Regions from separate parts of the Streptomyces sp. NPDC018693 genome, predicted to be linked through region 1. Evidence: riboswitches for the same ligand, from Rfam matches in the RefSeq annotation. Region 1 holds a riboswitch; the other holds the start of a gene.

The links. Region 1 has a riboswitch for ZMP and ZTP ahead of ACH5AC_RS01010 (glycine hydroxymethyltransferase). Riboswitches for the same ligand answer to the same signal wherever they lie in the genome.
Region 2: it holds a riboswitch for ZMP and ZTP, as region 1 does, so the genes downstream of both, ACH5AC_RS16450 (bifunctional 5,10-methylenetetrahydrofolate dehydrogenase/5,10-methenyltetrahydrofolate cyclohydrolase) here and ACH5AC_RS01010 (glycine hydroxymethyltransferase) in region 1, are expected to answer to the same signal.

The regions. Positions count from the first base shown of each region.
Region 1 covers NZ_JBIRZZ010000001.1:202,782-208,618, reverse strand. Annotated here, with positions in the region: gene ACH5AC_RS01020 (hypothetical protein) at 1-214, shown strand, start outside; gene ACH5AC_RS01015 (hypothetical protein) at 268-1,035, shown strand; gene ACH5AC_RS01010 (glycine hydroxymethyltransferase) at 1,084-2,532, opposite strand; ZMP/ZTP riboswitch at 2,576-2,665, opposite strand; gene ACH5AC_RS01005 (glutathionylspermidine synthase family protein) at 2,729-3,913, opposite strand; gene ACH5AC_RS01000 (hypothetical protein) at 3,929-4,267, opposite strand; gene ACH5AC_RS00995 (PLP-dependent aminotransferase family protein) at 4,414-5,802, opposite strand.
Region 2 covers NZ_JBIRZZ010000005.1:300,184-306,020, reverse strand. Annotated here, with positions in the region: gene ACH5AC_RS16460 (MFS transporter) at 327-1,517, shown strand; gene ACH5AC_RS16455 (nuclear transport factor 2 family protein) at 1,798-2,160, shown strand; ZMP/ZTP riboswitch at 2,232-2,317, shown strand; gene ACH5AC_RS16450 (bifunctional 5,10-methylenetetrahydrofolate dehydrogenase/5,10-methenyltetrahydrofolate cyclohydrolase) at 2,341-3,189, shown strand; gene ACH5AC_RS16445 (glycosyltransferase) at 3,276-4,475, shown strand; gene ACH5AC_RS16440 (TetR/AcrR family transcriptional regulator) at 4,523-5,173, opposite strand; gene ACH5AC_RS16435 (YncE family protein) at 5,364-5,837, shown strand, end outside.

The DNA.
Region 1 (5,837 bases):
CGGGGGGACGCCGGAGTCCGCGTCGGCGGCCGCCGCCCCCGCGCCCAGGGGCTCCGGCGCCTCGCCGGACGCGGGCACCAACTGGTGGTGGACCCTGCCCGGCGCGGCGGCCGGCGGGGCCCTGGCCCTCGCCCTGCGCCCGCCGATCGCCCGGCGGTGGGCGGACCGGGCGCAGGCGGAGCCGGGACCGAGGCAGGAACTGCTGGACGTGTGAGGGCCGACGAAGGCGGCCGTGACTGGGAGGGGAGCGGATGTGAGGGGGACCGGATGGACACACATGGGGGCGAGACCGGCGCACTGGAGAAGGGGCGGGCACCCGTGAGGGGGAAACGGCGGGCGTCGATGCCGCCGTGGGCGGTCCTGGCCACGGTGCTGGCGATCGGCTCGGCTCTGTTCGGACTGCCGGTGAGCCAGGCGGCGGCCGCACAGGTGAGTGATGAGCAGGAGCTGGGCATCCCCGACGTGGCGATCGTGACCAGGAGCGACACCGGCCGGACCACGGCCCTGCGATCGGGCAACTCGCTGTTCGCCCTGGTCTGGCAGCTGTTACAGCCGACGTACAGGGGAACCACGCGAGTGTCGCAGGCGTGGGACGAGGGCAGCTATCCGGCGGTGCGGGCCACCGTGGTGTGGGCGCTGACCGGTGTGGGGGGCGGGCCGGGGACCGGGGGGCCTCCGGGTGGGCAGGCAGTCCTGGAGCAGCATGACCAGCTGTTCCTGGCCGACGACGGCACACCTTGGGTGCGCTCGGATGCCGCGCCGGATGTCGAGGACGGCGACATCCGCTGGCACCGGACATCGCGGGCGACGTTCGACCAGTTGGAGCGGTTGGGGCTGGTGGGTGCCCCGCCGCAGCGGCACCCCACCCCGAAGCCCGCCCCGGACCGGGCCGACGCCCTCCGCTGGGCCATACCCGGCCTGGCGCTGGGCACGGTCCTCGGGGCCGCCGGCACCGCCCTGATACGCCGTGCGGCGATCCTGCAGGACGCGGGACCGCCGCGCAGCGAACCACGGCAGGAGCTGATCGACCTCTGAGCGAACCGCGGAGGTTCGCCCAGGTCGGGGCTCGGACTATGTCGGGGCTCAGCCCAGGTCGATCTCCGGATACAGCGGGAAACCGGCGACGAGGTCGGTGGCCCGGTGGGAGATCTCGTCGGCGACCTTCGCGTCGAGGACGTGGGCGGCCTTGGAGGGGGTGCCCTTGGCGGTGGTGCCGGGCTCGGTGGTGGTGAGGACGCGGTCGATCAGACCGGCCACCTCGTCCATCTCGGCGGTCCCCAGGCCGCGCGTCGTCAGCGCGGGCGTGCCGATGCGGATGCCGGAGGTGTACCAGGCTCCGTTGGGGTCGGCGGGGATGGAGTTGCGGTTGGTGACGATGCCGGACTCGAGGAGGGCGGCCTCGGCCTGGCGGCCGGTGAGGCCGTAGGAGGTGGCCACGTCGATCAGGTTGAGGTGGTTGTCCGTGCCGCCGGTCACCAGGGTGGCGCCGCGGCGCATGAGGCCCTCGGCGAGGGCGCGGGAGTTGTCGACGATGCGCTGGGCGTAGTCGCGGAAGGACTCCTGCCGCGCCTCCGCGAGGGCGACCGCCTTGGCGGCCATGACGTGCGGCAGCGGGCCGCCGAGGACCATCGGGCAACCGCGGTCGACCTGGTCCTTGAGGGAGTCGTCGCACAGGACCATGCCGCCGCGCGGGCCGCGCAGCGACTTGTGGGTGGTGGTGGTGATGATCTGCGCGTGCGGCACGGGGTCGAAGTCACCGGTGAGCACCTTGCCCGCCACCAGGCCGGCGAAGTGCGCCATGTCGACCATCAGCGTGGCGCCGACCTCGTCGGCGATCTCCCGCATGATGCGGAAGTTCACCAGGCGGGGGTAGGCGGAGTAGCCGGCGACGATGATCAGCGGCTTGAACTCGCGGGCCGAGGCGCGCAGCGCGTCGTAGTCGAGGAGTCCGGTCGCCGGGTCGGTGCCGTAGGAGCGCTGGTCGAACATCTTGCCGGAGATGTTCGGGCGGAAGCCATGGGTGAGGTGGCCGCCGGCGTCCAGGGACATGCCGAGCATGCGCTGGTTGCCGAAGGCGCGGCGCAGTTCGGCCCAGTCGGCCTCGGAGAGGTCGTTGACCTGGCGGACGCCCGCCTTCTCCAGTGCGGGGGCCTCGACGCGGGCGGCGAGGACGGCCCAGAAGGCGACGAGGTTGGCGTCGATGCCGGAGTGCGGCTGGACGTAGGCGTGGCGGGCGCCGAAGAGCTCGCGGGCGTGTTCGGCGGCGAGGGACTCGACGGTGTCGACGTTGCGGCAGCCGGCGTAGAAGCGGCGGCCGACGGTGCCCTCGGCGTACTTGTCGCTGAACCAGTTGCCCATGGCCAGGAGGGTGGCCGGGGAGGCGTAGTTCTCGGAGGCGATCAGCTTGAGCATCTCGCGCTGGTCGGTGACCTCCTGGCCGATGGCGTCGGCCACGCGCGGCTCGACGGCGCGGATCACGTCGAGGGCGGCACGGAAGGCGGTGGACTCGTTGGAGAGGGGTTGGTCGGACATGTCGTCGGCCTCCGGGTGGCGTAACAGGTGTCGGTCACGATGCACGGCTGGCCCAGGCGCACGGCACTTGTTCACTCATGGGCCGCTCCCCGATGGTCCGTCCCATCCCAGCGCGCCAGTCACGACCCGCCGCCAGCCTACCGGGGACCCAGGCCGCCCAGGGCTCCACGTCCACCATGCGAGCGACGCGCCGACCCTAGAGGATCACATGCGGAAGGAAGCGGGCGTACTCGTCGGTGACCAGTCCGGACGACTCCCGGATGCCGAGGCCGGCCGACTCGTTCTCGACGACCCAGGCGCCGAGGACGACGTGGTTGGCGTCGAAGGCGGGCAGGGGTGCCAGTTGCTGGTAGCAGCAGGGTTCGTCGCGGATGACGGGGTCGGCGCCGGGGTGGTGCACGGTCACGCCGGCGCCCTCGCGGCCCAGCAGCGGCTTGGCGACGTAGCCGCCGGTGGTGGCGAGGTCGCGGGGGCCGTCGAGGTGGGCGGGCAGGAGGTTCGGGTGGCCGGGGTACAGCTCCCAGAGGATCGCCAGCAGGGCCTTGTTGCTCAGCAGCATCTTCCAGGCGGGCTCGATCCACAGGGTGCTGCCGGTGCCGCCGCCGTTGTCGAGGGTGTCGAGGACGTGGCCGGCGAAGCGGTCCTCGGTCATCCACTCCCAGGGATAGAGCTTGAAGCAGCTGCGGATGAACCGGAGGTTGTTGTCGACGAAGCGGTCGGAGAGCGGGTCCCAGCCGATCTCCTCCATGGAGATCCAGTCGGTGTCGAGGCCGGCCTGTTCGGCGGTCTCCTTGAGGTAGGCGACTGTCATCAGGTCCTCGCCGAGTTCGTCGGCGGAGGAGTGCGCGAAGTGCAGCGGGCTGCCCGGCGGGAGCAGCGGTGCCTGTCGCTTCCAGGCGGCGACGAGGCGTTCGTGGAGGGAGTTCCACTGGTCGGCGCCAGGGAAGCGTTCCTCCATCCAGAACCACTGGGCGCTCGCCGCCTCGACCAGGGAGGTGGGCGTGTCGGCGTTGTACTCCAGCAGCTTGGCCGGGCCGGTGCCGTCGTAGCGCAGGTCGAAGCGGCCGTAGAGGGACGGGAGTTCGGCACGCCGGTGCCATGCCTCGGCGACCGCCGACGCGACGCGCGGGTCGGTGATGCCGAGGTCGGCGAAGCGGTCGGCGGTGACGACGTGGTCGGCGGCGGCGAGGCACATGCGGTGCAGTTCCTCGACGGTCTCCTCCAGCGCCTCGACCTCGTCGAGGGAGAAGACGTAGTACGCGCTCTCGTCCCAGTAGGGGCGCAGCTCGCCGTCCGGGTAGCGGGTGAGCGGGTAGATGACGCCCTGCTCCTCGACGGTCTGCTGCCAGCCGGGGCGCGGTGCGATGGTGCGGCGTTCCATGGGTGTGCCTCCGGCTCAGCCGCCGGAGCTGCCGGAGCCGCCGAAGCCGTCGCGGTCGATACCGCTGCCGCCGCTCGACGAGCCGCCGGAGCCCTTGCTGGGCTTGGTGAAGGAGCCGCCGTTGACCCAGCCGCTCTTCTTCTTACCGCCGTAGTACCAACTGGCGTTGGAGGTGGAGGACTTGCAGTTCTTGTCGGAGACGACCTTGTAGCCGCGCCCCAGTTGGTAGCTGTCGCGGTCGACGCAGCGCTTGTCCGCGTCGGACGAGCATGCCGTGAGGGCGGTCGCCAGCAGCCCCATCCCGCCGAGCACGACCGTGCCGGACCGCAACCGCCTGCGTGTCTGTTCCGCCATGTCCCCGTCTCCCCGTTGTCCCCGTTGGCTGTGCATATGTTTCTGATGGTTCTTGTGGTGCCCGTGGTTCCCGTGCGTTGTCCGGCGGACAGCCTAGAGATCGGCCGGAAACAGTCCACAGGCACCCCCGTCCCCGCCAGGATCGGTCACGGCAGGACGCGGCACAACGCTTCCAGCGCCCCGGGCCATCCCCGGTCCGACGGCACCCCGTACCCCACCACCAGGGCGTCCACCGGCTCGGTCGTGGCGGCCGCGTGGCGGAAACGGGAGAGGCCCATCAGGGCCAGCCCCTGCCAGGCGGCCGCGCGGACCACCGACTCCTCGGTGCCGGGCGGGAGTCGGAGCACGGCGTGCAGCCCCGCCGCGATACCGGTGACCCGGACGTCGGGTGCCTGGGCGGCGACGGCCTCGACGAGGGCGTCACGGCGACGCCGGTACCGCAGCCGGGAGGCGCGCACATGACGGTCGTAGGCGCCGGAGGTGAGGAACTCGGCGAGGGTGAGCTGGTCGAGGACCCCGGTGGACATGCCGCCGCCGAGCCGGGTGACCGCGGGCGTGAGGGAGGGCGGCAGCACCAGCCAGCCCAGCCGGAGACCGGGGGCGAGGGACTTGCTGGCGGTGCCGAGGTGGACGACGTGGTCGGGGTCGAGGTCCTGGAGCGCGCCGACGGGCTGACGGTCGTAGCGGAACTCCCCGTCGTAGTCGTCCTCCAGGACCAGCCCGCCGGTGCGGCGCGCCCAGTCGACGACGGCCGACCGCCGCTCGGGGAGCAGCGCGTCCCCCATCGGGAACTGGTGGGCGGGGGTGAGCAGCACCGCCCCGCCGTCGCTCAACTCCCCGACGACCGTGCCGTGTCGGTCCTGGGGCAGCGGTACGGTGCGCAGTCCGGCGCGTTCCAGGATGCTCCAGTGCGGTTCGATGCCGTACGACTCCACGGCGAGGCGGCGCACTCCGCGCGCGTGCAGTGCCTCGCCGAGCAGCCGGATGCCGTGCGCGAAGCCGGAGCAGACGACGATGTGGTCGGGGTCGGCGCGTACGCCCCGGGCCCGGGAGAGGTAGCCGGCGAGGGCGGTGCGCAGTTCGACGCGGCCACGCGGGTCGCCGTAGCCGAGGGCGTCGTTCGGGGCGGCGGTCAGGGCGCGGCGGGCGGCCTTGAGCCATTCGGCGCGCGGGAAGGCGGCGAGGTCGGGGGTGCCGGGCTTCAGGTTGTGCGCGGGGCGGCCGGGCTCCCGGCGGTGCGCCGCCCGCTGCTCGGAAGGCCGGGGCGCGACTCCTCGTTCGGCGACCCGGGTGCCCGAGCCCTGCCGGGCGGTGAGCCAGCCCTCGGCGACGAGGTCGGCGTACGCGTCGGCGACCGTGTTGCGGGCGATGCCCAGGTCGGCGGCGAGGGAGCGGGAGGACGGCAAGCGGGTGCCGGGGGCGAGCCGGCCGCTGCGGACGGCCTCGCGCAGGGCGTCGGTCATCCCTCGCCGCACCCGGGGGCCGGTGGGCTCCAGATGCAGGTCCACGCCCAGAGTGGCCCAGGAATCACGCATGGAAATGGACCATACTCCTGGGCTGCTTCGCTCCT
Region 2 (5,837 bases), on a different contig from region 1:
GGATTCAGGCTGGCAAAGGGAGAGTCTCCGGGGCTGCGGCGCGGCGCCCTGGTCGCCTGTGAAACACGATCGCCTGTATACGCGGTTGCCGGTATCAGCGGTCTCCGGTATGCGGGCTCCTTCCCGCCGAGACATCGACGTGTCTGCCATCCAGCTTACCCGGCTCGTCATTTCGCGCACGCGCAGGAAGAGATACCGCGTAACGCGCCATGAGAGACGACCGTCACGCATCGCGGGAAACCGCGTGATGCGTGAAAATGGAGGACGCCGAAACCTGATCTGATTCGCCCAGCAGCGATCGGCTCCTGACGGAGCGTGGAGTCCCCGTGCTCTCCGATTACCGCCGGACCTTCTCTCCGGCAGGCAGTCTGCTCTTCTCCACCGCGGGCTTCATCGCACGCCTCCCGCAGTCGATGATCGGTGTCGGCATCATCATCATGCTGTCGCAGCTCGGCGGTGACTACCGCCTCGCCGGCTCGGTCTCGGCCACGCAGGCGCTCGCCGCCGCGGCGATCGGACCGCAGATCTCCCGGCTGGTCGACCGTCACGGCCAGCGCCGGGTCGTCCTCCCGGCGACGGCCGCGACGGTCGCCGCCATCGGTGCGCTGCTGCTGTGCGCACGGTACGCCGCCCCCGACTGGACGCTGTACGTGGCGGCGGCGGGAGCGGGCTGCATGCCCAGCATGGGCGCTCTCGTCAGGGCCCGCTGGGCGGAGATCCACCGGGCGTCACCGCGGCTGTTGCACACCGCGTACTCGATGGAGTCGGTGCTCGACGAGGTGGTCTACGTCGTCGGCCCGGCGTTGGCGATCACCCTGTCGGCCGAGGGACCGGCCGAGGCCGGACCACTGACGGCCGCGGTCCTGCTCGCCGTCGGCGTCCTGCTGTTCGCCGCCCAGCGGCGCACGGAACCGCCGGTGCGCGCCGAGCGGCAGCGCGTCCGCGGCTGGGCGCTGCGCATCCGGGGACTCGGCGTGCTGACCTTGACGGCGACGTCGGTGGGCGCGTCCTTCGGTTCGGTGGATGTCGTGACGGTGGCGTTCGCCGACGCGCACCACCACAAGGCGGTCTCCGGCCTGCTGCTGGGCGTGTACGCGCTCGGCTCGGGCCTGGCGGGCGCGGTCTTCGGTGCCATCGGGCCGCGGGGGACGATCACGCGGCGGTTGCCGGCCAGCGTCTGGGCGATGGCGGTGACGACCGTGCCGCTGTTGTTCGCGCCGGGGCTCGCGGTGCTGGCGGGGATGCTCTTCGTGGCGGGCATGTCCCTCGCGCCGACCCTGATCACCACGATGGAGCTGGTGAACCGCCTGGTGCCGGCCGCCCGGCTCACCGAGTGCATCACCTGGATCGTTTCGGGCCTCTCCGTCGGGGTGGCGCTGGGCTACGCCTTGTCCGGGTGGATGGTCGACGCTGCGGGAGCCTCGGCGGGCTACGCGGTGCCGTGCGCGGCGGCAGTGCTCGCCGCCTCGACGGCCACCCTCGGCCTGCCCCGGCTGTCCCGCGTGGGCGTGCAGTGACAGGCACACCCTTCGAGCGGCTCCCTGCCCACAGGATCCGGCGGACCTCGCGGACCAGGTGCCGGGCGTGCAGCTCGTCCACCTTGTTCAGCTCGGTCAGCTCGGTCAGCTCGGTCAGCTGACGGGACACCGGCGGCAGCTCGGCGGGGATGTCGCCGCTCACCCGCCGGTCGCACCCGCGGCCCACGGCTTGCCGAGCCCGGTGGGGCGGGGGACGCTCGGAGATGAGGGTCTCGCGGCATGTTCTCCGATCGGTACGCGGCCCTCCGAGGAGGTCACCATGGGCACTGCGAGCTCCACCTTCGACACCGAGACCCTGCGCCGGGCAGTGGAGGGGAACACCGGCAACAACCTGCTGTCGCTCTACGCGGACGACGCGGAGCTGCGCATCATCGACCGCAACACCCAGCCGAGCCATCCCAAGGTCCTGCACGGCCGCGGCCAGATAGCCGAGATGCTCGACGACGTCTACAGCCGTGACATGACGCACAAGATGGAGGGGTGCGTGATCCAGGGCGATCGGGCCGCCTACAGCGAGTCCTGCGAGTACGCGGACGGCGTCCGGGTGCTCTCCGAGTCGATGATCACCCTGCGGGACGGCAAGATCACCGAGCAGGTCATGATCCAGGCTTGGGACGAGTGACCCGGCCCGAGGTGCGGCATCGGGTCCGGGCCGTCCCCGGTGACCTGGGCCCTTGCCGTGCCGCTACCCTGTTCGAGGGCCGTGACTGGCGCTGAGGTGGAGCACCACCGGGGAGCGGCCGAGCAGACACCTGATGCCGTGCGCCTGGGCGAGGAGAACCGATCAGCCCAGGAGTGGATCATGTCGCAGGCCCGGCTCATGGACGGCACCGCGCTCGCCCGCCGCATCGTCGAGGAGACCGCGAAGAAGGCCGCCGATCTCGCGGTCCGCACCGGTACGACGCCGTGTCTGGCGACGGTGCTGGTGGGCGAGGACCCCGCGTCCGTCACCTACGTGAAGATGAAGCAGAACCGCTGCCGCAAGGCCGGCATCGGCTCGCGCCATGTGGCGCTGCCGGCCGCGACGACCACCGAGGAACTGGTGGACACGCTGCGCGCGCTGTCCTCGGACCCGACCGTGCACGGCATCCTGCTGCAGCACCCGATGGGCGACCACATCGACGAGCGGGCCGCGTTCGAGGCGATCGCGCCGGAGAAGGACGTCGACGGGGTCACCTTCGCGTCCTTCGCGACGATGAGTTTCGGCCTGCCCGGATTCGTGTCGTGCACTCCGGGCGGCATCATGCGGCTGCTCGACGAGTACGACGTCGACCCGGCCGGCAAGCGGGCGGTGGTCGTGGGCCGCAGCGCCATCCTCGGCAAGCCGGCCGGCATGCTGCTGCTCGCCCGGGACGCCACCGTGACGTACTGCCACTCCCGCACCGCCGACCTGTCGGCGGCCGTGCGGGAGGCGGACATCGTGGTCGCCGCCGTGGGCCGGCCCCGGCTGATCGAGGGCCGGGACGTCAAGCCGGGCGCGGTGGTGATCGACGCGGGCTACAACCCGGGCAACGTCGGTGACGTCGACTTCGACTCGGCCGTCGAGCGGGCGTCGCTGATCACTCCGGTGCCGGGCGGTGTCGGCCCCATGACCATCGCCACGCTGCTGGAGCAGACGGTGACGGCGGCCGCCCGGCAGCTCCTCGGCTGACCGCGTCCAACTGGCCGCTTTCGCAGGGTGGTTCGCCCCGGATCCGGCCCGCTCGGCCCATACTGGTGGCTGTGCGAGTGGCGATCATGACGGCGGGATCCCGGGGCGATGTCGCCCCCTTCACCGGGCTGGGCCATGGCCTCGTGCACGCGGGCCACGAGGTCACCCTGGTCACCCATGCCCGTTTCGAGCCGCTGGTGGCCGGCTCGGGCATGGCCTTCCACCCTCTGCCGGTCGATCCGCGCGAGGAACTGGAGTCCGCGCGCGGGCGGGGCCTGCACCGCAGCGGCACCGGTGCGGGCAAGCTGCTGCGGGTGGTGTCCATGGCCCGCTCGCTCGTCGGACGGATGGCCGACGACCTGGAGGCCGCCGCCCGCGTGAGCGATCTGCTGCTCCTGGCCGCCTCCGTGGCACCGCTCGGGCACACCGTCGCCGACGGACTGGGCCTGCCACGCCTCGAGCTGGCCCTCCAGCCGATCGCCCCGACCCGCGAGTTCGCGCCCCCGATGCTCGGCGGCGGTTCCTACGGCGCCCTCGGCAACCGGCTCGCCGGGCGGGGCGTGGAGTGGGCCGTGGAACGGGTCTTCGCCCCCGTCCTGCCACAGGTCCGGGCCCGCCTCGGGGTGACCGGCGACCAGCGCGCTCCCGCCCCGGTCCTGCACGGCTTCAGCCCCTCGGTCGTCCCCCGCCCCCGCGACTGGCCGGCCGACCTCGCCGTCACCGGCTACTGGTGGCCGTACGACCGCGACACCCGGCTCCCGCCCGAACTGCGGGAGTTTCTCGCAGCGGGCCCACCCCCGGTGTACGTGGGGCTGGGCAGCGCGACCGTGCCCGATCCGGCGGGGCTCAGCACCCAGGTCGTGCGGGCCCTGCGACGGGCCGGCCTGCGCGGCGTGATCCAGCGCGGCTGGGCCGACCTCGCCGCACACGGCGACGACATGCTCACCGTCGACGAGGTCCCCCACGCCCTCCTCTTCCCCGAGACGGCCGCCGTCGTCCACCACTGCGGCGCCGGCACGACAGCGGCGGGCCTACGAGCAGGCGTACCGGCCATCCCGGTCCCGATCCAGTTCGACGAGGGCTTCTGGGCGGAACGGCTGGTGAGACTGGGGGTGGCTCCCAGAGCACTCCCCCTGCGCCGTCTGACCACGGACACCCTGACCGAGATCCTCGTACGAGCAACACGCGAGCCACGGTTCCGCCGGCGAGCGGAGAAGCTGGGCGAGCGCGTACGCGGGGAGAACGGCGTGGGGCACGTCGTGGAAGCAGTCGGTCGGCTCACCTAGGGAGAACTGCGCGAACAGCCGCGACAAACCCGCACCCGCCCACCCACCTATCGCCACCCCTCCGGCCGCAATATCCCCAACAACTGACGAACCAGCTCCTCCACAACCTCGTCCAACGTCGCATCGACCCACCCCGCACTCCAGTCATGCAGCAGCCCGTTGACGCTGCCGATAAAGGCTGTCGCCGCCAGCCGATAGTCCCGGGGGGCCGCCTCCCCCCGGGCCACCGCCACAGCCGCCTCCGCGCAGATCAGCTCGACCCACCGCGCCCGCCGGGCCAGTCGCTGCTGCTCCAGCCGCGCACTCACCCCGATGATCTCGACGAAGGTGATCCTGATCCGCCGGGGATCGGCGGTCACACTCCCGGCATAGGCATGGAAGATCGCTGTGACCCGCTCGGCCAGCGGCAGCGCCCGCGTCGCCGCGAACGCGGTCAGCACCGCCTCCTCGGCCCACTCGTTGACCTGCAGATGCAGCGCGGCGAGTACATCCTCAAGGGTGCGGAACTCCTCGTAGAACTGCCGTGTCGACAGCCCGGCCGCCTCGCTGAGCGCCGCGACGGTGGTTCCGCGGTAGCCGGGGGTGTCGCCGAACGACTGGAGTGCCGCGTCGAGAAATCTCCGGCGCCGTTCGGCCTGCCGCTCCGCGGCGGTCTTCCCGGCGTAACGGCCGGTCGGGGCCTTCAGCCTGCCCGCCACTCACCCTCCTCGGTACCCACCGGATGGTCCACCGCTCAATTTTGTCGTGTCCAAGTCTTGTGGCGAAGGCCACCCCTTCCTTACTTTCCAGTAAGTCCTTCTGAATGCAGCCGTGTTCAGTTCCGGAGAGCCGTACGCCCTGCCCCCACTTGCCATCCCATGGCACCACCCCTCAGAGGAGGGAGCACGCATGCCTGCCTTCAGATCCAGGCACCTGCGCTCCGCAGCCGCCGCCCTCGCGCTGACCGCCGCCGTCCCCGCCGCCTCGGCCACCGCCGCCCCCGCCACCCCCGACGCCGCCGCCCTGCGTGAGGTGATGTTCGTCGGCAACAACTGGGACGGCACCGCCGATGTCCTCAGGTCCACCGGTGACTTCGCGAGGATCGGCCGGATCAATGTCATCCCCGACAAGGACGCGCGGATGGCGGAGATCAACGCGAACCCGATCAGGTGGATCTACTTCATGGCGATCCGCAACAGCGTCGGCGAGGGCCACGACCAGTTCGTCGACGACATGTACTCCACGCCGGACGGCACGTCGATGGTGGTGTCCCGGCCGAGCTTCGCCGACGTCGTGTCGATCGACCTGGCCACCGGGGCCATCAACTGGCGCTTCCCGGTGTCCGGTTACCGCTCCGACCACATGGCGGTCTCGCCCGACGGC